Regions from separate parts of the Arthrobacter sp. 4R501 genome, predicted to be linked through region 3. Evidence: predicted binding sites of a transcription regulator. Region 3 holds the regulator's gene; each other region holds the start of a gene.
What was found. The regulator LexA, encoded in region 3, represses DNA repair genes until DNA is damaged. The targets are predictions, from matches to a motif close to TCGAACANNTGTTCGA.

Region 1 (9,750 bases), on a different contig from region 3:
GGCGCCTGGAGCGTCCGGTCCACCACGGCCAGCAGCTGCTCCTTGCCGCTGCGGCCACCCTGGTCGTCGAGCAGCGGGGCGACGGCGGCGCCCACCCCTTCGGCCAGGAGCAGCGGTCCGGCGAGGTCCAAGTTGCGGCGCATGGCGTCGGGGAAAACCTGCAGGCCTTCGGCGAGCTCCCGGAGGTGCCCGGCCGCGCCGAGTGCCAGGCGGAGAAGCTGGCGCAGGGCCGGCCATTCCGTGTGCCAGGCGGCGTCGGGGCGTTCGTCGTTGAAGTTGGCGGCGGCCAGGTGCAGCTGGGCCACCAGCTGGGGCGCCTGGAGTGCGGCGCTGCGGATGAGGACCGACAACACCGGGTTCTGCTTCTGGGGCATGGCCGAGGAGACGCCGCGTCCGGCGGCGCGCGGTTCGGCGAGTTCGGCCACCTCGGGCCGGCTCAGGAACAGGACGTCCGTGGCGATTTTGCCGGTGGCATCCAGCACCGAGGCCAAGGCATTTCCGAGGGATGTGACGGCCAACCGGTTCGTGTGCCACGGTGCCGGTGCCGCGGCCAGGCCCAGTTGCCGGGCCAGGGAATCGGCCAGGTCAAAGGGGCTGGTGGCGGAGCCGGCGGTCAGCACGGTTCCTGCAGCCAAAGTTCCGGCCGCCCCGCCGAACTGCACCGGGAACTGCACGTTGCCCAGCTGCCGGCCGGCGGCGGCCAGCCCGTGGAACCACTGCGCCGCCCGCAGCCCAAAGGTAAAGGGGAGGGAGTGCTGGGTCAGGCTCCTGCCCACGCCTAGCGTGTCCGCATGCTGTTCCGCCAAGGACGCGAGCGCCGCCGTCGTGCATTTCAGGTCCGCCAGCACCGCCTCCACGGTGTTGCGCGCGAGCAGCATTAGGGCCGTGTCCAGAACGTCCTGGCTGGTCAGCGAGGTGTGGACGGCCTTCACTGCGCCGATGCGGGCGCCGTCCAGCGCCGTGACATGCTTGCGCAGGTCTGCCAGCAGCGGGATGACGGGGTTGCCGCCGCCCTGGGCCCGGAGCGCGACGTCTGCTGCGTCGTAGCGTCCTGCCTCGGCGGCGGAGGACACGACGGCGGCGGAACCGACAGGCGCAAGGCCTGCCTTCTCCAGCACGGCGGCCCAGCCGGACTCGACGGCGAGGATCGCCGCCAGCACCGCGCGGTCACCGGTCAGCGCCGTAACCAGGGGCGACGCCGAGACAGGACTCAGCAGGCCGACGTCACCGTCCGCAGCTTTTCCGAGGTGGCCGGTACCTTCCATGCCGGCGACGTAAGTCACTGGAAGTCCAGGAAGACTGTTTCGCCCTCGCCCTGCAGGCGGATGTCCCACGTGAGTCCGCCGTCGGCATCGCGCCGTGCAATGAGGGTCTTGCGGCGCTCCGGGTCCAGGGAGCTGAGCAGCGGGTCCTTGGCGAGGGCTTCCTCGCTTTCCGGCAGGTATACGCGGGTGAAAAGCCGGTTCATCAGGCCGCGGGCAAACACGGCCACGGAGATGAAGGGGGCGGCTCCAGGTCCGGTAGGGCCCGGGTTCACGGTGGTGAAGGTGTACACGCCGGAGTGGCCTACGGACGCGCGGCCCCAGCCGGTGAAGGTGTAGCCGTCGCGAACCAGGGAGCCGGTCTGCTGCACGATCCTGCCGTCGGCATCGGGCTGCCAGATCTCGAGGATGGCGTCCGGGATGGTCTTCCCGGCGCCGTCATATACGGTGCCCTGAAGGCGGATGGAGCCGGGCGAGCCGGGCGCCAGGAGTTCGTTGTCCTTCTCGAACGGCAGGGCGTAGCCGTAGAACGGACCGACGGTCTGGCCGGGGGTGGGAACAAGCCGGGTGGTGGTACTCACGTTATTCCTCGTCTCCTGCTGCGCCGAGCGCCTCGTTTTCGGTCCAGGTCCGTTTGGAGCCGGTGAGGACGATGTCCCAGTTGTAGCCCAGTGCCCACTCGGGTTCCGTGAGATCGTGGTCGTAGCTGGCCACCAGCCGGTCGCGGGCGTCTTGGTCCACGATGGACTGGTAGATGGGGTCCAGTGGGAAGAGCTGGTCGCCGGGGAAGTACATCTGGGTGACGATCCGCTGGGTGAACTCCGTGCCGAACATGGAGAAGTGGATGTGGGCCGGCCGCCAGGCGTTGATGTGGTTTTTCCACGGGTAGGCGCCGGGCTTGATGGTGGTGAACCGGTACGAGCCGTCGGGGCCGGTGATGCAGCGGCCCACACCGGTGAAGTTGGGGTCCAGCGGCGCCGGGTGCTGGTCGCGTTTGTGGATGTAGCGGCCGGACGCGTTGGCTTGCCAGATTTCCACGAGCTGCCCGGCCACGGGGCGGCCGTCGCCGTCCAGGACCTTGCCGGCCACGATGATCCGCTCGCCCTGGGGTTCGCCGTTGTGCTGGATGGTCAGGTCCGCTTCCAGGGCGTGCACGTCCTGGTGGCCGAACGCCGGCGAGTACAGCTCGATGGTTTCCGGGTCCGCGTGGTGCAGGCTTTTGGTGGGGTGCCGCAGGATGCTGCTGCGGTAGGGCGCGTAGTCCAGCCGGGGCTGGGTCTCGGCCGGGGCGCCGTCCTTGAGCGCCCGCGCGTAGGCATCGCCCATGGCGTTAATCTCTGCACTGAGATCCTGCTGTGTCTCCACTGCGGCCTCCTTTTCTCTGGTTGTTGCTGCTGAGTGGTGGTGGTGCTGTCTTACCGGTGCTGCAGGTGGTCGTACTGGACTGCGTGGCGCACGGGGGCGTTGGGGGCGCCGTAGCCGTCGTAGGCCCCGCGGCGTTCCACCATTTCGAAGAACACACTGCCCACGGTGGCTGTGTAGAAGTGGAGGAATTCGCCGTCCGCGTCCCGGTCGTACAGGAGGTTCAGGTCCTGCAGCGTGACCAGGAAGTCCGATGCCAGGCCGAAGCGTGCGTCCAGGTCCTCGTAGTAGTTCGCCGGGATCTGAAGGAATTCCAGGCCGCGGGCCTTGCAGTTCCCGGCAGTGGCCACCAGGTCATCCACGGCGAAGGCGATGTGTTCCTGGTAGGACCTGCGCTGCTGGTTCAGCGGCGCAAGGTTCAGCACCAGCCGCACGGCGCGGTCCCCGGTGGCCATGACCTGCGAGCGGACCAGGCCGGTGGGGCTCGGCACTTCCGCGAACGGCTGGGGCTCCAAGGCCAGTGCGCTCGTGTAGAAGAGGACGGCCTCGTCGAAATGCTGCCACGGCTGGGCCAGGTTGACGTGGTCGATCACGGCGGTGGCTTCGGCGGCGGGCTTTTCCAGACCCTCCCCGAATTCACTGGTCCAGGCTGCGGTGCCGTCCGAGGTGCCCTGGCACAGGAAGATCTCGGTGGAGTCCGGGGCGGCGAAGCCCTGGAACACCTCCTCGTTGGCTTGGCTCTTGCGCGGGACCGCGGGGGCCTTAAGCTGCTGGGCGCGGGCGGCGGCAATCACCGGGGAGGCGACGTCAAAGCCCAGGGCGGCGATGGCGGGCGACGCATCCCCCGCTGACGTGTCCCCCGTTGAATCGTCCCCATTTGCCGGTGCGGCCTCGTTGATGATCACTCGGGCGTGGCCCAGGCTCCAGAGCTGCACGTCCTTGGTGCGGTGCCGGCCGGTGAACTCGAAGCCCAGCTGGCCCAGGACCGTTTCCAGCCCTTTGGTGTCCGCGGCCCTGACTTCGGCGAAGTTGTAGCCCGCCGGTTCAGCTACCTGCGGGAGCGTGGCCAGTTCCATGGGATAACGACGGCGGCCGGGGGCCACAGGACCACCAGCAACAGTGCCAGCGGCACCCGTGCCCGTCTCACCGTCGGAAGCGGCACTCAGCCACTTGGCGCTCTGTTCCTCCAGCCAGATGAGCGAGCGCATGGCGTCGACGGCGGTGCGCTCCACGTCCGACTGGCGGAAGACGTCGTTGAAGATTTCCAGCGACACCGGGCCGCTGTACCCCGCCCGGACCACGTGGCCCATGAACTTGGCGAGCTCGAACTGGCCCTCGCCCGGGAACACCCGGTAGTGCCGGCTCCAGGAGAGGACGTCCATGGAGAGCTTGGGGGCGTCCGCCACCTGGACGAAGAAGATCTTGTCCGGGTTGAAGGCCTCGATGGGGGCGGTGTCCCAGTTGCGGGACAGGATGTGGAAGGAATCCAGGCAGGTGCCCAGGTTGGGGTGGTCCACGGCTTCCACCAGCTTGTGGGCGTGCTCGTAGTCGTTGACGTATTTGCCCCAGGCCAGGGCCTCGTAGGCCACCTTGACGCCGTGGTCCCCCGCCAGCGCAGCCAGCTGGCCGAGCTGTTCCACCCGGAGGTCGTCGCTGTCGATGCTGGCAGTGGCCACATTGGAGCAGACCAGGACGGTGTCCATGCCCAGCCGCGCCATGAGCTTGAATTTGGCTTCGGCACGCCGGAGGTTGGCGGCCAGGAGGTCTTCGGACACGCTGTCGAAGTCGCGGAACGGCTGGTAAAGATCCAGCGTGAGGCCAAGGTCGGCCGCCATCTTGCGGACGTCCTCGGGCGTGAGCGGCGACGTGACCAGGTCCTGCTCGAAGATTTCGATCCCGTCAAAGCCGGCGATGGCGCAGGCCTGCATCTTTTCCTTCAGGGTGCCGGAGAGGCAGACCGTAGCGATTCCGGTGCGCATCAGGCAGCCACCTCTTCCTTGGCCACGAGCTCCAGGAAATGGCTGCGCATGCGTTCCGCGTCGGCTTCCAGCCCGGTGAAGATCCGGAAAGAATCCGCCGCCTGCCCTACGGCCATGCGGCCACCGTCCAGGACCTCGCAGCCTTTGGCGCGGGCGCCGCGGACCAGTTCCGTATCGATCGGACGGTAGACGATGTCCGCCACCCAGTGCCGCGTTTCCAGCAGGTCCAGGTCTAGCGGGACGCCCGGGTGGGCGGCCATGCCTACGGGGGTGCAGTGCACCAGACCGTCGGCCAGCGGCATCAGCTGCGGCAGCTCCGCCGTCGTACGCGCTGTGACGGTGCTGCCCGGGAAGACGCCGGCGAGCTCTGCTGCGCGTGCCGCGCAGCGGGCGGGGTCCACGTCCACCAGGTCCAGCGCCTTAACGCCGGCGGTGAGCAGCGCGTAGGCGACGGCGGAACCGGCACCTCCCGCGCCAAGCTGGACGACGCGGTCCAGCCGCGCGCCCGGTAGGCCGGAGGCAAGCGCGGCGGCGAAGCCGGAGAAGTCGGTGTTGTGGCCAATGAAGCGGCCGTCCTCGATGACCACGGTGTTGACGGCGCCGAGCCTGAGGGCATCCGGCGAGACCTCGTCCAGGTGCGCCAGCACAAGCTGCTTGCACGGATGGGTGATGTTCAGACCGTTGAAGCCCAGGCTGCGGGCACTCTTGAGCAGGTCCCCCACGGCGTCGCCGGAAAGTCCGAGCTCCAGCAGGTCAATGGGGCGGTAGAGGTAGCGCAGGCCCTGCACATCGCCTTCGCGTTCGTGCATGAGGGGAGTGAGGGACGGCATAACGCCGTCGCCGACCAGTCCCACAAGGTAGGACTCAGTTCGATTGCTCATCCGGGCAGCTCCTTTGATACGGCACCCGGCGGGCGGCGGCGCTCAAGGCGTCCGCGGCGGTCGGGTGATAGGGATTACAGTACAACACTTGTTCACTTCTCGCACGCATGTTCTACATACGAACATCTTCGAGTTTTTACCGTTGCGGCAAGCGCGCGGCCAGCTCGGCCGCGGCGTCCTGCAGCAGGGGCACATGGGCCAGCAAGGCTTCCATGCTGAGGCGGAACACGGGAACGGCGGTGGCCAGGGAGGCGAAGGCGTGGCCCTGCGAATTGAGCAGCGGCACGGCCACGGCGCGCATGCCGCTCTCGTTCTCCTCGTCCATCACGGCATACCCCTGCCGGCGCACCTTCTCGATTTCGGCGCGGAAAGCGGCACGGTCAGTGATGGTGTGTTCGGTGAGGGGTTCCAGCTCGAGCTCCTCAATCAACGCGTCACGCTCCGCATCCTCGGCAAAAGCCACCAGCGCCTTGCCCACGGCTGTCGCATGCAGGGCGCCCAGATGCCCGGGATCGCTGGTGACACGGAAGGTCTGCGATCCGTCCACCTTGTTGACGGTGAGGTGATGGTGGCCGTCGCGGACGCTGAGGATGGTGGCCTCCCCCGTCTGCTCGGTCACGCGGCGCAGGACCGGCAGTGCCGTGCCGGCAAATCCGTGATGGTTGGAGACCCGCTGTCCCAGCTGGAAGATCCGCAGGCCCAGGTGGTAGCGGCGGCCGTCCGGCTCATAGTCCACAAATCCGTCCCGCGTCAGGGATCCCAGCAGGCGGTAGGTGGTGCTGAAGGGGAGGTCGGCGCGGCGCGAGATCTCCGCGGCGCTGGCGCCACGCGGCTCGTCACCCAGGAGGACCAGCAGGCCCAGGGCCTTGCCCACCATGTCCGTACGGTCACCCTTGGGCGTCTTTGGCTCAGCGGCGACGTCATTGGGCGCTGTGGTTTGATTCACACTCATAGGTCGATATTGCCACATCGTGGCAACTATTTCTAGATGGTGATTATTTTCTTGACAAGTGACTGCGCTCACAGCCATCATTGCTATATCGCACAAGTAGCTCCCACCATGTGGCTACTCGTCCGGGTCTTTCAACGGACTCCAGCCGCACCGCACCAAGCCTCCACTCAGGCAGCTGCGGCTGCGACCCTCCAGATCCATCCGCGACAATGTCGTCACATCTAAGGAAATCCATGAGCCAGACACTTCCGTCCGCCGGGCCGGGCACTGTTGCCCCGGCCGGGACGCCAAAGAAAGCAGCCCTCGCCAGCTTCCTGGGCAGCGCCGTCGAATACTACGACTTCTTCATCTTCGGTTCCGCGGCCGCCCTGATCTTCCCCACGGTGTTCTTCCCGGACGCCGGGGCCAACGCGGCCGTTATGTCCTTCGCCACCTTCGGCTTCGCCTATGTGGCACGGCCGGTGGGCGCCGTCATCCTGGGCCACTTCGGTGACCGCGTGGGCCGGCGGAAGGTCCTGATGTTCACGCTGCTGCTGATGGGCGCCTCGACGTTCCTGATCGGCTGCCTGCCCGACTTCAACACCGTGGGCTGGTGGGCTCCGGCCCTGCTGGTGCTGGCGCGGCTTTGCCAGGGCCTCTCCGCAGCGGGCGAGCAGGCCGGCGCCTCGTCCATGACGCTGGAACACGCACCGGACAACCGCCGCTCCTTCTTCACTTCCTGGACCCTCACCGGCACCCAGGGCGGCCAGATCCTCGCCGCGCTGGTCTTCATCCCCGTCCTGGCCCTTCCGGACGAGATCAAGTACGGCATCGGCTGGCGCATTCCGTTCTGGCTCAGCGCAGTGGTAGTGCTGGTGGCATTCTTCATTCGCCGCACGCTGCACGAACCGCCGGCCTTCGAGGAAGCCCAGAAGACCGCCCAGATTTCCAAGCTGCCCGTTGCCGACCTCCTCAAGGACCACTGGCGCGATGTGCTCCGCGTGGTCTGCTGCGCTTTCATCGCCGCAGTCTCCACTGTGTTCGGCACCCTGGCCATCACCTACGCCAAGACCGTGGCAGGGGTGGACGGCACCACCACGCTCTGGCTGGTAGTCGGCGCCAACCTGGTGGCACTGGGTACCCAGCCTTTGTTCGGCAAGCTCGCGGACCGGATCGGCCGCAAGCCGGTCTTCATCTACGGCGCCGTGGCCAGCGCCATCCTCACCCCGGTGTTCCTGCTCAGCCTGGAATCCGGCAGCATCCCGCTGATGTTCCTCGCAGCGATCGGCTTCTTCTCCTTCGGCTACGCAGCCTCAAACGCCGTCTGGCCGTCCTTCTACGCCGAAATGTTCAGCACCAGGGTCCGGTTCTCCGGCCTGGCGATCGGTACCCAGCTGGGCTTCCTGATGGCAGGCTTCGCCCCGGCCATCGTGGCAGCCATGGGCGGCATCAGGCCCGGCGGCTGGGTCCAGATCAGCATCTTCACCGCCGTCATCTGCGGCATCTCGGCCATCTCCGCCCTGACGGCCAAGGAAACCTTCAACGTCCCCACCAAGCAGCTTGGCCTGAAGTAAGGCCCGCGGGAAGCTGACGTTCCTGCCCAGTTGCTTACCGGAAAGCCCGGCACGTCCCCAGGACGCGCCGGGCTTTTCCGTGCTCCCCCGCGGCAGACGGGCAGGAACGTACGACGGCGGGCGGCGGACTTGGGTGCCCACGGTGACTGGACGCCTAGGGCCGGCCGGTGTCCAGGACCGACTCAAGGTCGAAGCCGACCGGTTCCTCCAGTTGGGCGTAGGTGCATGATTCGGGGTCCCGGTCCGGCCGCCAGCGGTTGAACTGGGCAGTGTGGCGGAAGCGGTCGCCCTCCATGTGGTCATACCTGACCTCCACCACCAACTCCGGCCGCAGCGGCACGAAGGACAGGTCCTTGCCTGCGCTCCACCGGCTGCCTTCGGCGTTCCGCAGCGTCCGATCTCCCTCCTCCTGCTTGGCCCACGCCCACGGGTGCCCGTCAAAGTCGGTGACCAGTTGCTGCAGTTCGGCAAAAAGCTCCTGGCGGCGCTTCATCGGGAAGGCACCGATCACGCCCACGCTGGCCAGCCCGCCGTCGTCCTTGTACAGGCCGAGCAGGAGCGAGCCAATCGCGTCCGGTCCGCTTTTGTGCACGCGATAGCCGGCCACTACGCAGTCGGCGGTGCGTTCGTGCTTGACCTTGAACATCACGCGTTTGTCCGGCTGGTAGGAGCCGTCCAGGGGCTTGGCCACAATCCCGTCCAGGCCTGCACCTTCGAACTGCTGGAACCACTGCTCAGCGGTGGCCTTGTCCTGGGTCGCGGCGGTGATGTGGACGGGCGCCTTGCTGCCGGCGAGCGCCTTTTCCAGCGCTGCCCGCCGCTCGGCGAAGGGCCGCCCGGTGTAGTCGTCGTCGCCCAGGGCCAGCAGGTCAAAGGCCACAAACTTGGCCGGGGTCTGTTCGGCGAGAAGCTTCACGCGGCTGGCGGCGGGATGGATGCGCTGCTGCAGGGCGTCAAAATCCAGCCGGTCACCGGCTGCCCTCACCAGCACAATCTCGCCGTCCAGCACACAGCGGGGCGGCAGGTTCTCCTTCAGGGCTGCCACAAGCTCAGGAAAATACCTGGTCATGGGCTTTTCGTTGCGGCTGCCGATCTCCAGCTCATCGCCGTCGCGGAAAATGATGGACCGGAACCCGTCCCACTTGGGCTCATAGCTGAGGGCCCCGTCGGGCATTCCGCTGACGGCCTTGGCGAGCATGGGCGGGACGGGAGGCATCACGGGAAGTTGCATAGTGCCCATTCTTGCCCGGGAGGCCCGCCGGCGGTAGGCCTGAACTGGCACGATGCCCAACTGAAGGTCCGGGCGTGGTTTGACGCGTGGCGTTCGCCGCAGCCCGTGGTCCCGGCGGAAACGTATCGATCGCGGAGAACTAACCGGCTCCTAACGTTGAGGAAACCAGGGCGCAACATTGCCCAGCCACACTGGAAGTGCCGGCAAGCGCAGGCACCAGCTCCAGCCAGGAGGCCCCCATGTTGAAGGAAGCCAAAGCCCATGTAACAAGAGTCCGCGCCCTGGACCAGCTCCACCGCGGCGATGAAATCGAGGCCCGCCTCTCCGTAGGCCCCAGCTACGACGACGTGGTCATCCGCCGTGGCCGTGTCCAGGAGACAGCACCGGGAATCGGCGTTGTCTGGATCATGGACCATCACACCGGCTCGCGGAAAGCGATCAATACGGACGAATGCAGCGTCTGGCGGATTGCCTGACCGCGTGTTGGGCCGCTGGCGCAGCACCACTTGCGGAATCTTGCACCCTTGAAT
Region 2 (9,750 bases), on a different contig from region 3:
TCCCCTGGATAGCCTGCGCCTGTGTTCTCCTGCACCGTGTTCTTATCCGTTTCCGCTAGCTGGTCCGGTTACGGACGGCTTCCGTGATTCGCTTGACGGCCTCGGCCACCGGCACGCCGTTGTCCTGGCTCCCGTCACGGAAACGGAAGGACACCGCGCCCGCCTCGGCGTCGTCGCCGCCGGCGATCAGGACAAACGGGATCTTGTCCTTGCTGGCGGTGCGGATCTTCTTGGGGAACCTGTCTGAGGACGTGTCCACCTCTGCGCGGATGCCCGCCGCCTTGAGCTGGTCAACGACGTCGAACATGTATTCGTTGAACGTTTCGGCTACCGGGATGCCCACCACCTGCACGGGGGAAAGCCACGCGGGGAACGCGCCGGCGTAGTGCTCGGTGAGGACACCCATGAACCGCTCGATGGAACCGAAGAGCGCACGGTGGATCATCACAGGACGCTGGCGCGTGCCGTCGGCTGCCTGGAATTCCAGCTCGAAGCGTTCCGGGAGGTTGAAGTCCAACTGGATGGTGGACATCTGCCAGGTTCGCCCGAGTGCATCCTTGGTCTGGACGGAGATCTTCGGGCCGTAGAAGGCCGCGCCGCCCGGATCCGCGACGAGTTCCAGGCCGGATTCCTCAGCCACTTCGGCGAGTGTCCGGGTGGCTTCTTCCCAGGCTGCGTCTTCGCCGACGTACTTCTCCGGGTCCTTGGTGGACAGCTCCAGGTAGAAGTCGTTCAGGCCGTAGTCCTTCAGCAGGTCGAGCACGAACTTCAGGGTCTTGGTGAGTTCGTCCTTCATCTGCTCGCGGGTGCAGTAGATGTGGGCGTCGTCCTGTGTCATGCCACGGACCCGGGTCAGGCCGTGTACCACGCCGGACTTTTCGTACCGGTAGACCGAACCGAATTCGAAGAGACGCAGGGGCAGTTCGCGGTAGGACCGTCCACGCGAGCGGAAGATCAGGTTGTGCATGGGGCAGTTCATCGGCTTCAGGTAGTAGTCCTGGCCGGGCTTGCGAACGGTGCCGTCGTCGTTAAGTTCCGCGTCCACATGCATGGCCGGGAACATGCCTTCCTTGTACCAGTCCAGGTGGCCCGAGACTTCGTACAGGTGGCCCTTGGTGATGTGGGGCGTGTAGACGAACTCATAGCCGGCGTCGACGTGGCGCTGGCGGGAGTAGTCCTCCATCTCCTTGCGGATAATGCCGCCCTTGGGGTGGAACACCGGCAGGCCGGAGCCCAGCTCGTCAGGGAAGGAGAACAGGTCAAGTTCGACGCCGAGCTTGCGGTGGTCGCGCCGCTCGGCCTCGGCGATGCGCTCCTGGTAAGCCTTGAGCGCGTCCTTGGTGGGCCAGGCGGTGCCGTAGATGCGCTGCAGCTGCTGGTTCTTCTGGTTGCCCAGCCAGTACGCGGAGGAGGACCGGGTCAGGGCGAAGGCGTTGGAGATGAGCTTGGTGTTGGGCAGGTGCGGGCCGCGGCAGAGGTCGCACCAGACCGTGGTGCCCTCTTTGCGCTCGACATTGTTGTAGATGGTGATGTCGCCGGCGCCGACCTCGACGTTGACGCCCTCGCCGGCTTCGGCGGCGTTGTTCTTCTTGCCCAGGAGTTCGAGCTTGTAGGGCTCGTTCTTCATGGCCTCGCGGGCCTCGTCCTCGCTGACCACGCGGCGGACGAACTTCTGGTTCTGGTTGACGATCTTGAGCATCATCTTCTCGAGGGTCTTGAGGTCCTCGGGGGTGAACGGTTCAGCGACGTCGAAGTCGAAGTAGAAGCCGTCGGTGATGTACGGGCCGATGCCCAGCTTGGCGTCCGGGCGCAGCTGCTGCACGGCCTGGGCCATGACGTGGGCGGTGGAGTGGCGGAGGACGTCCAGGCCGTCCGGGGAATCGATGGTGACGCCCTCGATCTCGGCGCCCTCGGGCAGCTCCTGGTCCAGGTCCTTCAGCTCGCCGTTGACGCGGGCAACAACAACGTCGCGGCGCTCAAAGAAGAGTTCCGCACCGGTTGTCCCGGTAGTCACCTTGGTCTCTTCGCCATCGACGATGAGGGTGATCTGCTGGGCATCTGACACGGGTGTCTCCTATTCAAAGTTTTAGGCTTCATAGCTTGCGGCGTACGGGGACCACAGCCAGCCATCGTCAATGCTATCGGTTTCCCGGGAGGCCGACCAACGGGACCCGCGGCCGCTCAGCCGCCCATTCCGGTAATCGCCAGGCTTCGGCTGATCCCGTCCAAAGGATGCGGCACATCGGTGCTCTCCACCCGATCCGCCGCGAACGGCAGGGATTCCACCCGGCTCAGGTCCCAGGCCATGCTGGCGCTCAGGCTGATTCCCCGGGGACCTGTCCGCCGGGTGGTGCCCCGGATCAGCAGAAGCCTGGTGCCGAACAGCAGCAGCCCCGCCTGTTCCTGGGCTTCATGGAAGAACACGGAGTCGACGCAGCCGGTGCCGTCGTCGATGCTGATGAACACCACCCGCCGGCCGCCGCGCATGGGCGGTGTCTGGGTGGCGATGCGCACCCCGGCCACCAGCACCTCGGTGCCGTTGCGCAGGCTCAACAGTTTGTCTGCAGTGGTGACCCCCAGCCGATCCAGCATGGGCCGGTGGCTGTCCATCAGGTGCCCGCTGACATCAATGGCCATCAGGTCCAGTTCTGCCCGGACGTTTTCCACTAGGGTGGGCGCGGGAAGCCCGGGCTTGACGTTCCGCAACTCCACATCCCCCAGCGGCAGGGACAGCTGCCCGTCCATGATGTCGAGGCCCTTCCGGGTACCGCCCGCGGCCTGGAGCTGCTGCAGGTGCTGGACGAGGTCCGCGCGGTTGGCGGCGCCTCCCGATTCACGGTGCAGGGAGTCAAAGGCTCCCAGCTGGGCGAGCCTTTTGATGCTTGGCTTGCTCAGCCTGGACCGGGCACGGAGGTCAGCCAGGGAGTCGTAGGGCTGGCCGGCGACAATCCGCTTGAGCTCGGTCCCGGACAGGCCATAGATGCCGTTAAGGCTCAGCCTGATCCCCAGCTTGCCGGCGTCCGGCCCGTCCGTCACCCGTTCCACCCGGTACTCGGCATGGCTGTGGTTGATGTCCAGCGGCAGGATGGGGATGCCCAGCCTGCGGGCCTCGGCAACCAGCAGCCGTTTGGGGTACATGCCGGGATCGTGTTCCCACAGCCCGGCCAGGAAAGCCTCGGGGTGGTGCGTCTTGAGCCACGCGGACTGGTAGGTGGGAACGGCAAATGCCGCACCGTGCGCCTTGCAGAAGCCGAAGCTGCCAAAGGCTTTCAGGGTCCCCCAGACCTTGTCCACCACTTCCGGGGTGTACCCCTTGATCCGGGCTTCCCTGCGGAAGAACTCTTCCACTTTCAGCTCGTGGACCTCGTTGCCGAGCGCCCGGCGGAACTCATCCGCGCGCGCCAGGCCGCAGCCGGTCATCACGTGGAAGGTTTTCAGGATCTGTTCATGGAAGACAGTGACGCCATGGGTTTCCTGCAGCACGGGTTTCAGGTCGGGGTGCGGGTAGACCTCCGGTGCGAAGCCGTGCCGGTGCTCCAGGAAGGGCCGCACCATGTCCGATTTCATGGGGCCGGGCCGGAACAGCGAAATGTCGATGATGAGGTCATTGAACTCACGCGGCGCCAGCTTGCCGATCAGTTCACGCTGGCCGGGTGACTCGATCTGGAAGCAGCCCAGGGTGTGGGTGCTGCGGATCAGTTCGTAGGTTGGTTCATCATCCAGCGGCACGGCGTTGAGGTCGATGTGGCCGTTCTCGGCGATGTAGTCCGGCCCGGTCCCGTCAGGACCTGCAGGGTGGGCCCCTGCCGCCACCACTTCCGCTTTGGAAGGATGGATCCGGATGACTTCCCGGACGGCAAACGCCATGGCGCTCTGCATCCTGACCCCCAGGACATCAAGCTTGAGCATGCCCATGGGATCCATGTCGTGTTTATCGAACTGGCTCATGGGCAGCCCCAGCCCGCTGGGCTGCACCGGGGTCCGGTCAAGCAGCGTGGCATCGCCCAGGATCACCCCGCAGGGATGCATGGAGATATGGCGGGGCAGGCGGTCCAGCCGTTCCGTGAGGTCCACCAGCAGGTCAAGCTGCTGGTTTTCGGCGAAGTCCCGTTGTTCCACCCGGCCGGCGAACTCCCGCAGCTCAGGTTTCTCAACCAGTGCCTCACGGAATTTCCGGGCCGAAAAACGCCACAGCTGCTTGGCGATCTCACCGACGTCGTCATCGTCCATCCCCAGGGCCATCCCGGCGTCGCGGACTGCACCGCGTGCGCGGTACCCGTTCTGCATGCTCATCAGCGTGACGCGCTCGGAACCGAAGCGGTCAAAGATCCGCCGGTACACGTTGTGCCGTTCGGCGCTTTCGACGTCGATGTCGATGTCCGGCAGCGTGGCCCGGTCCCGGGACAGGAAGCGTTCGAAGATCAGGTCGTGTTGCAGGGGGTCCACCTGGCTGACATCAATCAGGTAGTTGACCAGGCTGGAGGCCCCGGAACCACGGGCGGCTGCCCTGACCCCCATGTCCATGATCATCCGGGAGACCTCCGCGACCGTGAGGAAATAGGAGGAAAACCCGAGGTTCCTGATGATTCCCAGCTCGTGCTCCAGCCGCGAGCGCATGTCCTTGTGGGCTGAGCCTGATATTCCGGGGAACCGCCTGCTGATCCCGGCCTCACAGCGCTGCACCAGTTCATCGTGCGGGTCCTGGCTGATGCCTATGACCGATGCCTCGGGGACCACCGGCTGCTTCCAGCCCATGTCAGTCACCGGGTCAATCCGGCAGAAGTCGGCGAGCGCCTCGGTCTGTGCCATCAGCTGTTTGAGGTCCGCTGCGCCATACCCTGCGGCGCGGATGATTTCCTTGCCGAGCTGAAGCATCTGCGCTGAGGATTTGAGCCAGGCCTGCCCGTTGGGCTGGAGCAGCGGTTCGGCCGCGAGTTCGGGGAGTGACTTCAGCGTCCGGGCGGAGTCGAGCACGTCAGCTGTGGCGGCGCCGTCCTCTGCGCAGTAGCGGACGGCGTTGGTGAGCACGGCCGGTACGTGGTGTTCTTCCGCGAGTTTGAGCATTCGTACTGCGTGGGCGGTGCTCAGGGGCGCTCCGGGGGCAGTGAGCTGGGAAACGACTTCCGCCACCAGGGTTCTTGGGGGCATGGCGTCCAGCCAGCTTTTGAAAAGGGTGCGCGGACGGAGGTAGCGGCGGCCGCTCATGGCCCGTCCGACGTCGGAATCCGGGCCGATCAGGACCGTCAGGACCGGTTTCAGGGTTTTGGGGTCGAGCGTGCGGGAGGCGAGTTCGGCGCGGGTGACCGCCACGGGCACCGCTCCCCCGGCTTTGCCGGAGGTGCGGGCATGGGCATCGGACACCAGCCGGCACAGTGCGCGGTAGCCCGCCCCGTTGTTGTGGCCGCGGGCGAGCACCACTACCCTGCCGGCGAGCTGGGTGCGGTGGTCGCCGTCGTCGTCGAAAACCGCAAGGTCCACCCCCACGATGGGGTCGATGCCAGCTTCCATGCAGGCTTTGAGGTGTTTGATGGTGCCGTAGAGGCCGTCCCGGTCCGTGCAGGCGAGCGCGGTTGCGCCGTCCGCGGCGGCAACCTGGGCCAGTTCGTCGGGCCAGGCAACGCCATAGTGTGCGCTGAAGGCCGTGGAAACGTGAAGGTGGGAGAAGCTCATGCTGTTTGTGGCCGGAGGGCGTCGTGGATCCGCAGGAGCCTCCAGCGGCCGCTGCCGGTATGCCGGCTCAGGTCCAGGGTGAGCGGCTCTCCTGCATCCCGGGGGCCGGCACCCCGCGGGTCCGCCTGCACTTGGACGCGCCAGATTTCGTGGTCCACCAGCCCCGGCCCGCTGCCGAGCGGCGCACGGCGTTCCTCGGCCCACCACTGCCGGCGTTCATACCACCGGACGGGCTCGGCGCACACCGTGTAGTGCCGTCCGGCCCACTGGAGGTTCAGCGGCTGGCCGGCGGGGGTGCAGACAACGTCCACGGACTCGCTGAACATACCCATGGTCGCCTCCCGGAACTGAACGGAGCTGCTGCAAAATGCTGATGCAAAAGCAAGGTATTCGAATACATGTTCGAATACCTTGAGTCTACGACGACGCTCCGACAAAACCTAGACAGGGGTGGACGGACGGGCAGCAGGGAGGCAGGATTGTGGCATGAGCACCAATGACGCACTCCTCAAGCACGTAAGCATCAAGGCCCAGGACGAAAAGCTCGTGGCAACCTTTGATATCGACGGCAACATACCGGGGGCAGGTGCGTACGTAGTGGGACTGGTGGCGGCGAGCCCTGATTACTCATCGCAAAGACGCTTGGGCATTGAGTTCATGAACGGGGAGGCCATTGCCTTCTACTCGTTCAGCCATGACCAGAGCGCCGAGGAAAACTATGATCTTGGCGGCGTGACGCACTCGGGCAGCACCATCACCGGCAACTTCCCCGTCGCGGCCGTCCATGGCCTGGGCAAGGGCCACATCATGTCGGCCTTCAGCGAGGCTGACGGCAGGGAGTTCCAGTCGGGCGTCGCCGTCGACGAAGCGCTCTAAGTCGACGAAGCGCTCTAAGGAACACCGGGGCAGGTGCTGCCGGAACCGTGTCCGGACAGCACCTGCGGCAGCGTCAGCTGCTTTCTTTGTGGACCTTCATTTCGAGTTCGATGAACCCCGAGATCATGGCCCGGTAGGTTGATTCCACGATGTCCGGATCAATGTCCTTCTTTTCCGCGGCGGCCCGGACATGCTCGATCACCCGTTCCACCCGGCCGGGGGCGCGGACTTCAGCGTCGTCCCCCTTCAGGGTTCCGGCGATCCGGATCAGGCGTTCACGCCGAGCAATGAGGGTGACAATCTGCTCGTCAACTTCGTCTACCGCAATCCGAACAGCTGCGAGCTGTTCTTTGTCGGCCAAAGCGTCCCTATCGTTTCCTTGAATTGTTGCCATCTTCTGACAGTATCGAAGCATGCAGCCCAGAGTCGACTTCATCTCACTAGGCGTTCGCAGTGTTGACGCCTCCCGCCGGTTCTACGCGGAGGGCCTCGGCTGGCCTGTCCACCGCGAGTTTCCCGGTGATGTGGTGTTTATCCAGGTCAACCACGGCCTCATCCTTTCCCTGTGGGACGCCGCGCAGATGCACGCCGAGGCCGGGGTAGGTGCCCCCGGCCCGGTCCCCTGCATTACGCTCAGCCACAACCTGCCCAGCACCGAGGCGGTGGACCGGGTCATGGCGGAAGCGGCATCGGCCGGGGCCACTATCGTCGCCGCGCCGGTCACCCAGCCCTGGGGCGGGTACAGCGGCTATTTCGCCGATCCGGACGGTTTCCGCTGGGAAGTTGCCTACAACCCCACGTGGACAGTGGACGACGCCGGCAAGGTCACCGTTTAGGGGCATGTCGCCCGAGTGCCGGTTTAGAACAAGGCTTCCACCGGCCGGATCAGTTCCGGGGAGTTGTTGCGTACGTTGCCCACCTCGGTGCCGACCGAATCCACAAGCCAGTCGGCCGCGACTTCCTTCACGTGGGCCCGGACCAGGTCCACGAGGAAGGCGGCGTCATCGATCTGCGGGTCGATCCACGACGCCATGGTGGCCCGGTCCATGGGCAGCGGCACGCGGTCGTGCAGGGCGGTGAGCTTGCCGAAAATTGTGGACTCGGCACCGGGCGGCGGGGTGTCTGCCGTCAGGATGGATGTGGAGAGCATCCACCGTCCGGGATCGCTCTCGGCCTTGGACGGATCCTTCCACCACTCATACAGGCCCGCGAACACCAGCCCGCTGCCTTTGCCTGGATGAACGTAGTAGGGCTGCTTGGCTTTGCCGGTGCCCTGCTTCCATTCGTAGTACCCGTCCGCCGGGACAGCGCAGCGCCGTGACTTCACGGCCTTGCGGAAGGCCGGCTTCTCCAGCACCGTCTCGCTCCGCGCGTTGATCATCTTGGGGCCGATGCCCGGATCCTTCGCCCAGGACGGCACCAGGCCCCAGCGGGCCACATGCAGCTGCCTCACGGGGCCGTCGTCGATCAGCCGTTCCAGGACGATCGGGACAGCGTCGGTTGGCGCCACGTTCCAGGACGGGGGAAGGTGCACCTCCTCCTCCAGCTGGGCATCAAAGTCGGCCAGCAAATCGCCCACGGCCCGTGCCATCACATAGCGTCCACACATGGCTCCAGCATGCCATCAGCGTTATCTACTGTCATCCGGCGCCGCATCCGCCGGGCCGGCTCAGGGAATAGCCCGCCTCGGGTTACCGTTGACGGGAACGAACCCCCTCAACGATTTCAGGAGAGCTCCGTGGACTTTACCCCCGAGAACGGCACCATCACCATGTTTTCCACCACCTGGTGCGGCTACTGCAACCGGCTGAAGAAGCAGCTGGACGCGCAGGGCATCGGCTACACGGAAATCAACATCGAAGAAGTGGAGGGCACAGCCGACCTCGTGGAGAAGCTCAACGGCGGCAACCGCACCGTCCCCACCGTGCTCTTCCCGGACGGCACCGCCGCCACCAACCCTTCCGCTGCCGAGGTAAAGAGCCGCCTCGCAGCCTGACCACGCCAGCTCGTGTGGTAGACAGAACGGGACCAACATCCGTGTTGGTCCCGTTCTGTCTATCTGCATGAGGGAGCCTTTCGTGGTCCATAAAGTCAAAGGTGTCGTAGCCCGCTCCAAAGGGGCCCCGGTCACTCTGGAGACCATCCTGGTCCCGGAACCGGGCCCGGGCGAGGCTCTGGTGGACATCCTCACCAGCGGCGTCTGCCACACCGACCTGCACTACAAACTGGGCGGCATCAGCGATGACTTCCCCTTCCTCCTGGGCCATGAGGCCACCGGAGTGGTCAGCGCCGTGGGCCCGGACGTCACGAACGTCGCCCCGGGCGACCGCGTGGTGCTGAACTGGCGGGCCGTCTGCGGCAACTGCCGTGCGTGCAACCGCGGCCAGGCACAGTACTGCTTCAACACCCACAACGCCACCCAGAAGATGACGCTTGAGGACGGCACCGAACTCTCCGCCGCCCTGGGCATCGGCGCGTTCATCGAAAAGACCCTCGTTGCCGCCGGCCAGTGCACCAAGGTGGATCCCGACGCCGATGCTGCCGCCATCGGCCTGCTCGGCTGCGGCGTCATGGCCGGACTGGGCGCCGCCATCAACACCGGGGGCGTCAAGCGCGGTGATACGGTCGCCGTCATCGGCTGCGGCGGTGTGGGCGTGGCCGCCATCGCCGGCGCCGCGCTCGCCGGCGCAACCACCATCATCGCCGTCGACATCGACGCGAAAAAGCTGGACCGTGCCAAGGGCCTCGGCGCCACCCACACCGTGGACTCCTCCGCAACGGACCCTGTCGAGAAAATCCGGGAACTCACCGGCGGCTTCGGCGCTGACGTGGTGATTGACGCCGTCGGGCGCCCCGAAACGTACAAGCAGGCGTTCTACGCCCGCGACCTCGCCGGCACCGTGGTGCTGGTGGGCGTCCCGACGCCGGAGATGACCCTGGAGCTGCCCCTGCTGGACGTCTTCGGCCGCGGCGGCTCGCTGAAGTCCTCCTGGTACGGCGACTGCCTGCCGTCCCGGGACTTCCCCATGCTGATCAGCCTCTACAAGCAGGGCAAGCTGGACCTGGATGCCTTCGTGACCGAGCGGATCACCATCGACCAGGTGGAGGAAGCGTTCGAGAAGATGCACTCCGGTTCCGTGCTGCGTTCGGTGGTGGAACTGTGAGCGTCCGGATCGATCGTCTCGTCACGTCCGGAACGTTCTC
Region 3 (9,750 bases):
TGGGGGCTGTCGAGGCCGCCGAAGAAGACATAGTTCGAATCGGAGGCGGCAGGTTTGAGTCCCATTCGCGTCAGCTCGGACACGATGCGGTCGCGCTGCTCCTTGATGTCCTCGACGTCGGCCATCAGCGCAGTGCGGTGCTGCAGGGCGGCGAGGGCTGTTGCCTGGGTGATGGCCGAAAGGTGGTACGGCAGCCGAACCAGGCGCAGAGCGTCCGTGACTTCAGGAGCGGCGGCCATGTAGCCCAGGCGGGCGCCCGCGAGGGCGAACGCCTTGCTCATGGTGCGGGACACAATGAGGCGCTCCCGGCCGGGCAGCAACGTAAGGGCGCTGGGCGTTCCGTCGTGGGCGAACTCGTGGTAGGCCTCGTCAACGATGACGATGGTCTGGCTGGCCTCGCCGGCCTCGTACACGGCCTCCACAACATCCAGGCCCAGGCCCGTGCCGGTGGGATTGTTCGGCGAGCAGAGGAAAACGATGTTGGGCTGAAGCTCTTTGACCTGCAACGCGGCCGATTCGGCACTGAGTCCGTAATCGTCGGCCCGCTGCCCGACGAGGTACCCGGTGTCCGTGCCGCTGGCCAGGAGCGGGTACATGGAGTACGTGGGCGGGAATCCCAGCGCCGCGCGCCCGGGCCCGCCGAAAGCCTGGAGAATCTGCTGGAGGACCTCGTTGGAGCCGTTGGCCGCCCAGATGTTGGTCGCATCCAGACCGTGGCCGAGATACTCGGCCAGCGCTTCCCGGAGTTCGGTGAATTCTCGGTCCGGGTAGCGGTTGAGGCCCGCCGCGGCTTCCGTCACGGCCACGCTGATCGCGGCACGTACGTCCGCCGGGACGCCATGGGTGTTTTCGTTGACGTTCAGCAGGATAGGTACATCCAGCTGCGGGGCACCGTACGGGGTCAGTCCGCGGAGGTTGGTCCGGAGGGGAAGTCTGTTCAGACGCTCTAGCTGGTCATTCACCTGAACAGTTTAGGTCCGAAGCAGACGGCCGGAAAATGTGACGGCCTGCGGCGGCACACGCCCGAGCCTGCAGGCTGTTTACCTGATGGGGACGAAGAGTTGCTGTCCGGGGACAACGCCCCCGGCGGAAAGGTTGTTCAACTGGGCAATATCCGCGATGACATCACGGGGATCACGCTCGGGCGCCACCGCACTGGCAATCGCCCAGAGTGACTGGCCGGCCTGCACCGTGACCGAGACTGTTGGCGTTAGTGACAGGTCGGCGGCAGAATCGGCGGCCCTTGCCGGGGCGTTGAGGAAACCAGCCAGGGAAAGCAGGATTGCGGCAAGGATCACCAGCGGGATGCCGATGAGGACAATCCGGCCCCTGCGGGTCAGGCGCAGCGGCGGCAACGGTTCCCTGCGCTGCCTTGGCGCCGAACCCGACGTCGAAACGGGTGCGGACCACTGCCGCGAAGTGAGGTCCTGCACGGAAATTAACTGCGGACGCGAGTCCTGCGAAGCAGATATAGCTGACATGAAATGAGCCCTCCTGGACCATACTGTGCTGCCCGGCGCGCCCTCCGCGTCCACTTGCCGGCACCGGCCTGAGCCGTCCATAAATTCGAATATTCGAATCCGCAAGCAACGAGTAGAACACATGTTCGAACTTTGCTTCTTCATTTTTAGCACTTATCAACGAATATTGTCGAGACTCGCTAGAACAAATGTTTGAAAAAGCCCTGTGGCTGGCCTACGTTTGGATCAAAGAACAACCACCTCTGTAGTTGATCAGCAGGGTCTGACAATCAACTCCGACACCAGCCCCGGGGCGTTCCAGGCACCAGCGGCCGGAGCGGAGCCGGGCAACCGAAAGGCATTGGCGAAAATGGCAGCACCAGCCGCCGAGGGCAAGGCGACACCGCAGCGCCGCCAGCCCCCACGAACCCCCAAGGGGCTCACCGCCCGCCAAAAGAAGATCCTTGAAACCATCCAGCGCTCGGTGAATGACAACGGCTATCCGCCGTCGATGCGTGAAATCGGTGACACCGTGGGCCTGGCGAGTTTGTCGAGCGTGACCCACCAGCTCTCACAGCTGGAGAAGCTGGGATACTTGCGCCGGGACCCCAAGCGTCCGCGCGCCATGGAAGTCCTGATGCCGTTGACGCTTGACGGCGGGTCCACTAAGTCGAACGGGACAACCAAGCCCTCACTCCTGCACGGCATCGGCGGGACGGTCACCGAACTTCCCTCTGCCATGGACACCGCCATGGTGCCGTTGGTGGGCCGGATCGCGGCCGGCGGGCCCATCCTTGCTGACCAGGTGGTGGAAGATGTGATGCCCCTGCCCCGTCAGCTCGTGGGCCAGGGCGAGCTCTTTATGCTGCGCGTGGCCGGCGACTCCATGGTGGATGCTGCCATCTGCGACGGCGACTGGGTAGTGGTCCGCCGGCAGGCAGACGCCTCCAACGGCGATATTGTCGCGGCCCTGCTGGACGACGAAGCCACCGTCAAGACCTTCCGCCAGCGCGACGGCCACACGTGGCTGTTGCCGCAGAACACCCAGTACGAGCCCATCCTGGGCGATCACGCCACAATCATGGGCAAGGTCGTCTCGGTCCTCCGGTCGCTATAGGACTGCGCGCAGTCAGGCGCCCTTCCGGGCCAGCCTTTCCAGGGCGGCGAACGCCGTTTTGCGGTCCGTGGTGGGCCAGAACGGCGGCAGAGCGGCGCGGAGGAATCCGGCGTAGCGTTCTGTAGCAAGCCGGGAATCAAGCACGGCCACCACGCCTTTGTCTCCGGTGGAACGGATCAGCCTTCCCGCGCCCTGGGCCAGGCGGATGGCCGCCTGGGTCGCCGATACCGCCATAAAGCCGTTTCCGCCGGCCTGCGCAACGGCGCGGGACCGTGCCGTCATCAGCGGGTCATCCGGCCGTGGGAACGGAATGCGGTCGATCACCACCAGCCGGCATGATCCACCGGGAACATCAACACCCTGCCACAGGGACATGGTGCCGAACAGGCAGGTATCGGGCTCGTCCGCGAACTGCTTCACGAGGGCCGTCATGGTGGAGTCGCCCTGGCAGAGAATGCTGAGGCCAAGCCGGGGACGCATCGCTTCAGCGGCCTCCTCGGCGGCTCGACGGGACGAAAACAGACACAGGGCGCCGCCGCCGGACGCGCGGATCAGCGCCTCAAGTTCATCGAGGGCCTCCGGCGACGCCCCGCGGCCTGGCTTGGGGAGGTGCCCTGCGACATAGAGGATCCCCTGTTTGGGATAGTCAAAGGGCGATCCGACATCGATCCCGCTCCAGCTGGGCGCGCCCTCCCCCACCAGTCCCAAGCCGCCGGCGGTCGGTTCAAAGGCTGAGCCGATGGCCAGGGTTGCCGACGTCAGGACAACCGTGTGGCCGGCGAACAGCCCTTCGCGGAGCTTGCCGGCAACGCTAAGCGGCGCGATGTTGACCAGGACCGGCGCAGACTCGTCGGGCTGCGCATAGCCCTGTTGCGGATCGAAGGAACTTGCGCGCGAAAACCACACCACTTCGCGGTTTTCACGGGCCACGATCAGCCGCTCGCACAGTTCGAGGATCAGCATCAGGCGTGAGCGCGCGAGCTGCCGCCCGCCGTCGGCCGTTTGGCTGCCGTCCCCCTTGGAATCGGACAGTGCAGCGCGGCAGGCCTCACGCAACTGGTCCACACAATCCAGCTGTTCGTCGTTGAGGCCATTCGGGAGCAGCCCGTTGGGCACGCCGTCCAGGGCGAGTTCCAGGTTGGCGGCAGCTGCGTTGAGGGCATCCACGGTGATGGCCGTGTGTTTCCGTGCGCCCGACGCCGCAGCGTGGACCATTGCCACGGAGAGTTGCCCCGACACCGCACCGGTGACCCGGTCCTGCAGTTCGTGGGCCTCGTCCACCACCACAACGTCGTACTCGGGAAGAACTGCCAGGCCTTCAAAGGCGCTGACGGCGAGCATGGCATGGTTGGTGACCACAACGTCGGCCTCGGCGGCGTCGTGGCGCGCCAGTTCGCTGAAGCATTCGGCTGCCATGGGGCATTTCTGGGCCCCAAGGCATTCCATGGACGTCACTGAAACCTGCCGCCAGGCCCGGTCTGTTACTCCGGGAAGCAGTTCATCACGGTCGCCCGTGGTGGTCTTCTCCGCCCACTCGCGCAGTCGCACCACTTCCTTGCCGAGTTGGGACGGCTGCCCGCCCAAGGCAGCGGCGAAATGCGGGACGCTGGTGTCTTCGCCGAGGGAGAACAGCTGGCCCTCGGCGGGTTCCTCGGAGGGGAACCCGCCTTCGAGCTTGTGCTGGCACACATAGTTGGAGCGGCCCTTGACCAGGGCCACCTTGACCGGGCGGTCCAGGGCAGGGGTGATGGTCTTCAGCAGCCGGGGAAGGTCGCGGCCCACAATCTGGGTCTGCAGCGCAAGCGTGGCCGTTGACACCAGGGTGGGTTTGTTGCTCACGAGCGAGTGCGCAATGAGCGGAATCAGGTAGGCCAGGGACTTTCCGGTCCCCGTTCCGGCCTGAACCAGGAGGTGGTCGCCGGTTTCGATGGCCTTGGCCACCTGCCTGGCCATTTCGTGCTGCCCGCTGCGGCTTTGACCGCCCATGCCGGCCACGGCGCGGTCGAGCAGTTCGATCACGAACTCCTCGCCGGCCGTACCTTTGACTTCCCCCGCCGCAACCTCAGTCATGGTTGATGAAGGATTCCAGTTCAGCCGCAAGGCCCTCGCGCACCATTACCAAGGCGCGGGTACCGTGCTCGCCGTGATCCAGGCTCAGGATCTCGGCATCGGTCTCGTGCAGTTTGCTGATCAGGTCACCGCGGTCGTAGGGAATCAGGAGCTCCAGCTTCACGCCGGGCCGCGGAATCCCGTCACTGATGGCCCGCAGCAGTTCGGCGATCCCCTGCCCGGTGCGGGCCGAGACCACCACGTGGCGCGGCTCGCGCTGCTTGAGGCGCTCCACCACAAACGGATCAGCGGCATCGGCCTTGTTCAGGACAATGATCTCTGGCACCTTGCGGGCATCCACTTCGCTGAAGACCTTGCGGACTGCAGCAATCTGGCCTTCCGGGTCCGGATGGGACACGTCCACCACGTGCAGGATCAGATCCGCGTCAGCCACTTCCTCCAACGTGGAACGGAAGGCCTCCACCAACTGCGTGGGCAACGACCGGACAAACCCCACGGTGTCCGCGAGGGTGTAGCCGAGGCCATCGGAGGTTTCGGCCTTTCGCACGGTGGGATCCAGGGTGGCGAAGAGCGCGTTCTCCACCAGCACGCCGGCGTCGGTCAGCCTGTTCAGCAGCGATGACTTCCCGGCGTTGGTGTACCCGGCAATCGCAACGGAAGGCACTGAATTACGACGGCGGTTGGCCCGTTTGGTTTCCCGTGCCGGCTTCATCGCCGCGATCTCCCGCCGTAGCTTGGCCATGCGGGTCCGGATCCGGCGGCGGTCCAGTTCGATTTTCGTTTCACCGGGTCCGCGCGAACCCATGCCGGCGCCAGCGCCGCCCACCTGGCCACCGGCCTGGCGGGACATCGATTCACCCCAGCCACGCAGTCGTGGCAGGAGGTATTCGAGCTGCGCCAGTTCCACTTGGGCCTTGCCTTCACGGCTCTTGGCGTGCTGGGCAAAGATGTCCAGGATCAGGGCCGTGCGGTCAATGACTTTGACCTTGACGATGTCCTCAAGGCTACGCCGCTGGGACGGTGCCAGCTCGGCATCCACCACAACGGTGTCAGCCCCGGTGGACATCACGATTTCCTTGAGCTCAAGGGCCTTTCCGGAACCCAGGAACGTGCCCGGGTCCGGTTTGGCACGGCGCTGCACCATCCCGTCCAGGACTTCCGAGCCTGCTGTTTCGGCGAGGGCGGCGAGCTCACGCAGGGAATTCTCCGCGTCCGCCAAGGTGCCTTCGGACCATAGCCCGGCCAGCACCACACGTTCGAGGCGCAGTTGCCGGTATTCGACTTCGGTGACGTCTTCGAGTTCCGTGGACAGCCCGGCCACGCGCTTCAGTGCCCGGCGTTCCTCCCGGTCCTGCTGGTCGCCGTCGTAGCTGGTGTGTTCGTCGTCCAGGCGGGAGATCGCCTGAGCCCTGCCGAACACGGCCTTGTCACCGTCTGCGGCGGTGACGTTCCTGGCCGGTACGTCCTTGGCGAGAATCCGGTCGATGACAGCTTGGATCTCCTCGGGACTCATGTCCTGGGCTGCTGGATCGGAACCGGTGTTGGGCTGGCTGGTCATGGTCTCCTTTGAAGTTTCGGCATTTTCAGAATAGTGCCGATCGTTGGTCAGTGGTGAAGTATTCGCGCTGGGCTGACGGCTTGCAGTCATCCGGGCCTCCTGGTCTGCTGCGCGCCGGCCGGGACCGGGCAGCGCAGGGAGTCTTCGCATCCGGGGATGCGTGGAGTGGTGGAAGCGCGGGCAAACAGCAAGGACCGGCGGCGGCAGATCGCTCGAGTGTTGCCCGGCGGCATAACAGGTACGGAAGACCTGGTATGTGGCGCACTTGCGGAAGGTTAATACCTGCATCGCTGCGGGGCACGGCTTCGGAACGGGCGGCGTCCGGGAGGGACACCGGCCGTGCCGGCTACTCGAAGATCAAGAACATGGGTCCAAGATTAGCAGAAGCGGTGCCCGCGGTTTCGCATTGTCCACCCCGGCCAACTAATCTGGCCAGTTATGGAGTCCGCACACTATTTCAGCGCATCGCCCGCCGGGCCGTTCACCCGCAAGCCGCTCACCGTGGAACTGGCCGGCGAAACGCGCACGCTGCAGACGTCCGGCGGCATCTTCAGCCCCGACGGCATCGACAAGGGGACGGCGGTGCTCCTGGCCGAGGTCCCGGCCCCGGACCCCACAGGTAACCTCCTTGACATCGGCTGCGGCTGGGGGCCCATTGCCCTGACCCTCGCATTGCGGGCGCCACACGCCAAGGTCTACGCCGTGGACGTCAATGAACGCTGCATCACACTGACCAACGAGAATGCGGCCCTGCTGGGCCTGGGCAACGTGCTGGCCAGCACGCCGGAGGCGGTGGACCCGGACCTGCGCTTTGACACGATCTGGTCCAATCCGCCCATCCGGATCGGCAAGGATGAACTGCACAGCCTCCTGAAGCTGTGGCTGCCCCGGCTGGCGCCGGGCGGCTCCGCGTGGCTGGTGGTCCAAAAAAACCTGGGCTCGGATTCGCTTCAGCGCTGGCTCGCGACGGAACTGGATGCATCCTTCGCCGTGAGCCGGGAGTCCACGTCCAAGTCCTTCCGCATCCTTCGGGTCAGGAAAGCGTCCCAGTAGCCACAATGACGGCAGGCCCGCTGAGCTCGACGTGCTCGTGCCCGCCGGCCCCGGAGAAGAACTTAACGCCGACGACGCCACCCGGCACGTTGACCTGCCAGGAGTCCGGCGCTTCCGCCCCGGCCCAGTGCCGGATGGCCACTGTGGCGGCACACGCGCCCGTTCCGCACGACTGGGTCTCGCCCACGCCCCGCTCATGGACGCGCATGGTGATGGTGCCGATCCCGTTGTGGACCAGCGGTTCGGCAGGCACGACGAATTCAACGTTGGTTCCATTGACCGGCACCGGATCGACCTTCGGAGCAGTGTAGAGCCTGGTGGCTTCCAATTCGGACAGTTCAGCCAGTGCCACCACGGTGTGCGGGTTGCCCATGCTGACGGACAGGGCCGGGCGGGGCACTTCCAGGCCGTCCGCGGTGACCAGCGAATCCATGGCTTTGGCGGTCGCGTCGCCGGGGAAAATGAACTCCCACGGCCCCATGTCCACCGCGTAGCTGTCCCCCGTCCGGACCACGGTCTTGACGCCGCCGCGCGTCCCGATGGTGAGTGCGCCGCCGTCGGGCAGGTCTACCAGGCCTTCGGCGCGCAGGAAGTGCACAAAAACGCGGACCCCGTTGCCGCACATTTCCGACAGCGACCCGTCGCCGTTGCGGTAGTCCATGAACCACTCAGCCCCGGGGCTGCTCAGCAGCAGCTCGCGGCCTTCGGAGAGGTACCGGGAGGGGACGGCCCGGATCAGGCCGTCGCCGCCGATCCCGCGGTGACGGTCGCAGAGTGCGGCTACCTGGCCGGCGTCGATGGTGTGGACGCCGTCGGGGTCGGCGACCAGCACAAAGTCGTTGCCGGTGCCGTGGCCCTTGGAGAAGCGGAGTCCGCCCAAGGTGCGGAAGGCGGGCTCTGTGGTCTCTGCGGGAGTTGCGTCCATGGTCCTAGATTACCGGCTGAGAGCCACGGCCTGGGACGTAAGGTCCGGCGCCTGCCAGTCCAGCCAGCTGATGCGGGGATCGGCACGGAACCACGTGAGCTGGCGCCTGGCGAACTGCCGGGTGGCCACAATGGTGTCCTCGGCTGCCTCGGCAACTGTTGAGCCGCCGTCGAGCACTTTCAGGAACTGGGCATAGCCCAGGGCCCGCGGCGCAGTCTTGCCGCCGCGGAGACCGGCCGCATCCAGCCGGCGCACTTCCGCCAACAACCCTTGGTCCACCATGTTGTGGACGCGCAGTGCCAGCCGTCCACGGAGGACGTCGCGGTCCACCGCCAGCCCGATCTGGACAGCAGGCTGGAAATACTCGCGCTGGGGCATAAAGGAGCTGAACGGCCTGCCGGTGAGCTCGTGGACTTCGAGCGCCCTGATGATCCGCCGCGAATCGGAGACACGGCCCGCCGACACCGGGTCCACCTCCCGGAGCCGCGCCAGGAGGACATCCTGGCCGGCTTCCTCGAGCTCAGCCTCAAGCCGTTGTCGGAGGGCGGGATCCGTGCCGGGGAATTCGAGGACGTCGAGGGCGGCCCGCACGTAGAGACCCGAACCGCCCGCCAGAATGGCGCGCTTGCCGCGTGCGTGGATATCGCTGACGATGCTCCGGGCCTGCTGCTGGAAGTCTGAAACGCTGGCTTCCTCCGTGACGTCCAGGATGTCCAGAAGGTGGTGGGGAACGCCCTTGCGTTCTGCCGGCGTGATCTTGGCGGTGCCTATGTCCATCCCGCGGTAGAACTGCATGGCATCGGCGTTGATGACCTCGCCGTCAAGTTCCAGGGCAAGGTTCACGGCCAGATCGGATTTACCGGACCCAGTGGGACCAACGACGGCAATAACCGGTGGCTGGGCCACCGGTCAGCGGCTCCGGACCGGCAGCGTGGGCATACCCAGCGAGACTCCGGTCCGGCCGGCGCCGCCTGCGGCAGCCGGCACGGGAGCCCCGCACGAGTCGGCCTGGGACCTGTCCCAGGCGTCCCCTGCGCGGGAGCGTCGCAGGCTGTAGTCCTGCACCGACGGGTCGGCCACAAGGTGGAAGGCCGCGGCTTCGGTGATGGTCACGGTGACCAGGTCACCCGGACGCGGTGTCTCTGCCCCCTCGGGAACAGAGAAGTGCACCAGCCGCTGGTCCTGGGACCGGCCGGACAGCCTGTGGGTTTCTTCGGACTTGCGCCCTGAATGGGCGGTGACCATCACCTCCACCCGGCGGCCAAGCTGCGTGGCGTTTTCCTCGGCGGCAATCCTGTCCTGCAGCGCGGTCAGGCGTTCAAAACGCTCCTGGACCACGGCCTTGGGAAGCTGGTCCGGCAGGTCCGCGGCGGGAGTACCCGGACGCTTCGAGTACTGGAACGTGAAAGCGGTCGCGAAGCGCGACTGCTCCACAACATCGAGGGTGGCCTGGAAGTCCTCCTCGGTTTCGCCGGGGAAGCCCACAATGATGTCGGTGGAGATGGCGGCGTGCGGGATCTTCTCTCGAACCTTGTCCAGGATGCCCAGGAACTTGGTGGACCGGTAG

Region 1: the regulator LexA is predicted to act here: its motif matches at 5,584-5,599, upstream of CXR02_RS16110 (shikimate dehydrogenase).
Region 2: the regulator LexA is predicted to act here: its motif matches at 6,061-6,076, upstream of CXR02_RS03625 (DUF6504 family protein).

What each region holds. Positions count from the first base shown of each region.
Region 1 is NZ_PJIW01000016.1:69,516-79,265, forward strand. Features, by position in the region: gene CXR02_RS16090 (lyase family protein) at 1-1,265, opposite strand, end outside; gene pcaG (protocatechuate 3,4-dioxygenase subunit alpha) at 1,280-1,843, opposite strand; gene pcaH (protocatechuate 3,4-dioxygenase subunit beta) at 1,845-2,627, opposite strand; gene CXR02_RS16105 (bifunctional sugar phosphate isomerase/epimerase/4-hydroxyphenylpyruvate dioxygenase family protein) at 2,678-4,603, opposite strand; gene CXR02_RS16110 (shikimate dehydrogenase) at 4,603-5,484, opposite strand; gene CXR02_RS16115 (IclR family transcriptional regulator) at 5,621-6,436, opposite strand; gene CXR02_RS16120 (MFS transporter) at 6,670-7,989, shown strand; gene CXR02_RS16125 (ATP-dependent DNA ligase) at 8,144-9,220, opposite strand; gene CXR02_RS16130 (hypothetical protein) at 9,460-9,696, shown strand.
Region 2 is NZ_PJIW01000003.1:140,770-150,519, forward strand. Features, by position in the region: gene CXR02_RS03610 (HIT domain-containing protein) at 1-35, opposite strand, end outside; gene thrS (threonine--tRNA ligase) at 56-2,065, opposite strand; gene CXR02_RS03620 (DNA polymerase III subunit alpha) at 2,182-5,670, opposite strand; gene CXR02_RS03625 (DUF6504 family protein) at 5,667-6,002, opposite strand; gene CXR02_RS03630 (hypothetical protein) at 6,157-6,546, shown strand; gene CXR02_RS03635 (chorismate mutase) at 6,620-6,940, opposite strand; gene CXR02_RS03640 (VOC family protein) at 6,960-7,382, shown strand; gene CXR02_RS03645 (SOS response-associated peptidase) at 7,406-8,155, opposite strand; gene CXR02_RS03650 (mycoredoxin) at 8,285-8,542, shown strand; gene CXR02_RS03655 (S-(hydroxymethyl)mycothiol dehydrogenase) at 8,625-9,710, shown strand; gene CXR02_RS03660 (MBL fold metallo-hydrolase) at 9,707-9,750, shown strand, end outside.
Region 3 is NZ_PJIW01000022.1:21,774-31,523, reverse strand. Features, by position in the region: gene CXR02_RS18840 (histidinol-phosphate transaminase) at 1-962, opposite strand, end outside; gene CXR02_RS18835 (LysM peptidoglycan-binding domain-containing protein) at 1,041-1,481, opposite strand; gene lexA (transcriptional repressor LexA) at 1,831-2,577, shown strand; gene CXR02_RS18825 (ATP-dependent DNA helicase) at 2,590-4,647, opposite strand; gene hflX (GTPase HflX) at 4,640-6,205, opposite strand; gene CXR02_RS18815 (class I SAM-dependent methyltransferase) at 6,644-7,258, shown strand; gene dapF (diaminopimelate epimerase) at 7,239-8,183, opposite strand; gene miaA (tRNA (adenosine(37)-N6)-dimethylallyltransferase MiaA) at 8,193-9,089, opposite strand; gene miaB (tRNA (N6-isopentenyl adenosine(37)-C2)-methylthiotransferase MiaB) at 9,093-9,750, opposite strand, start outside.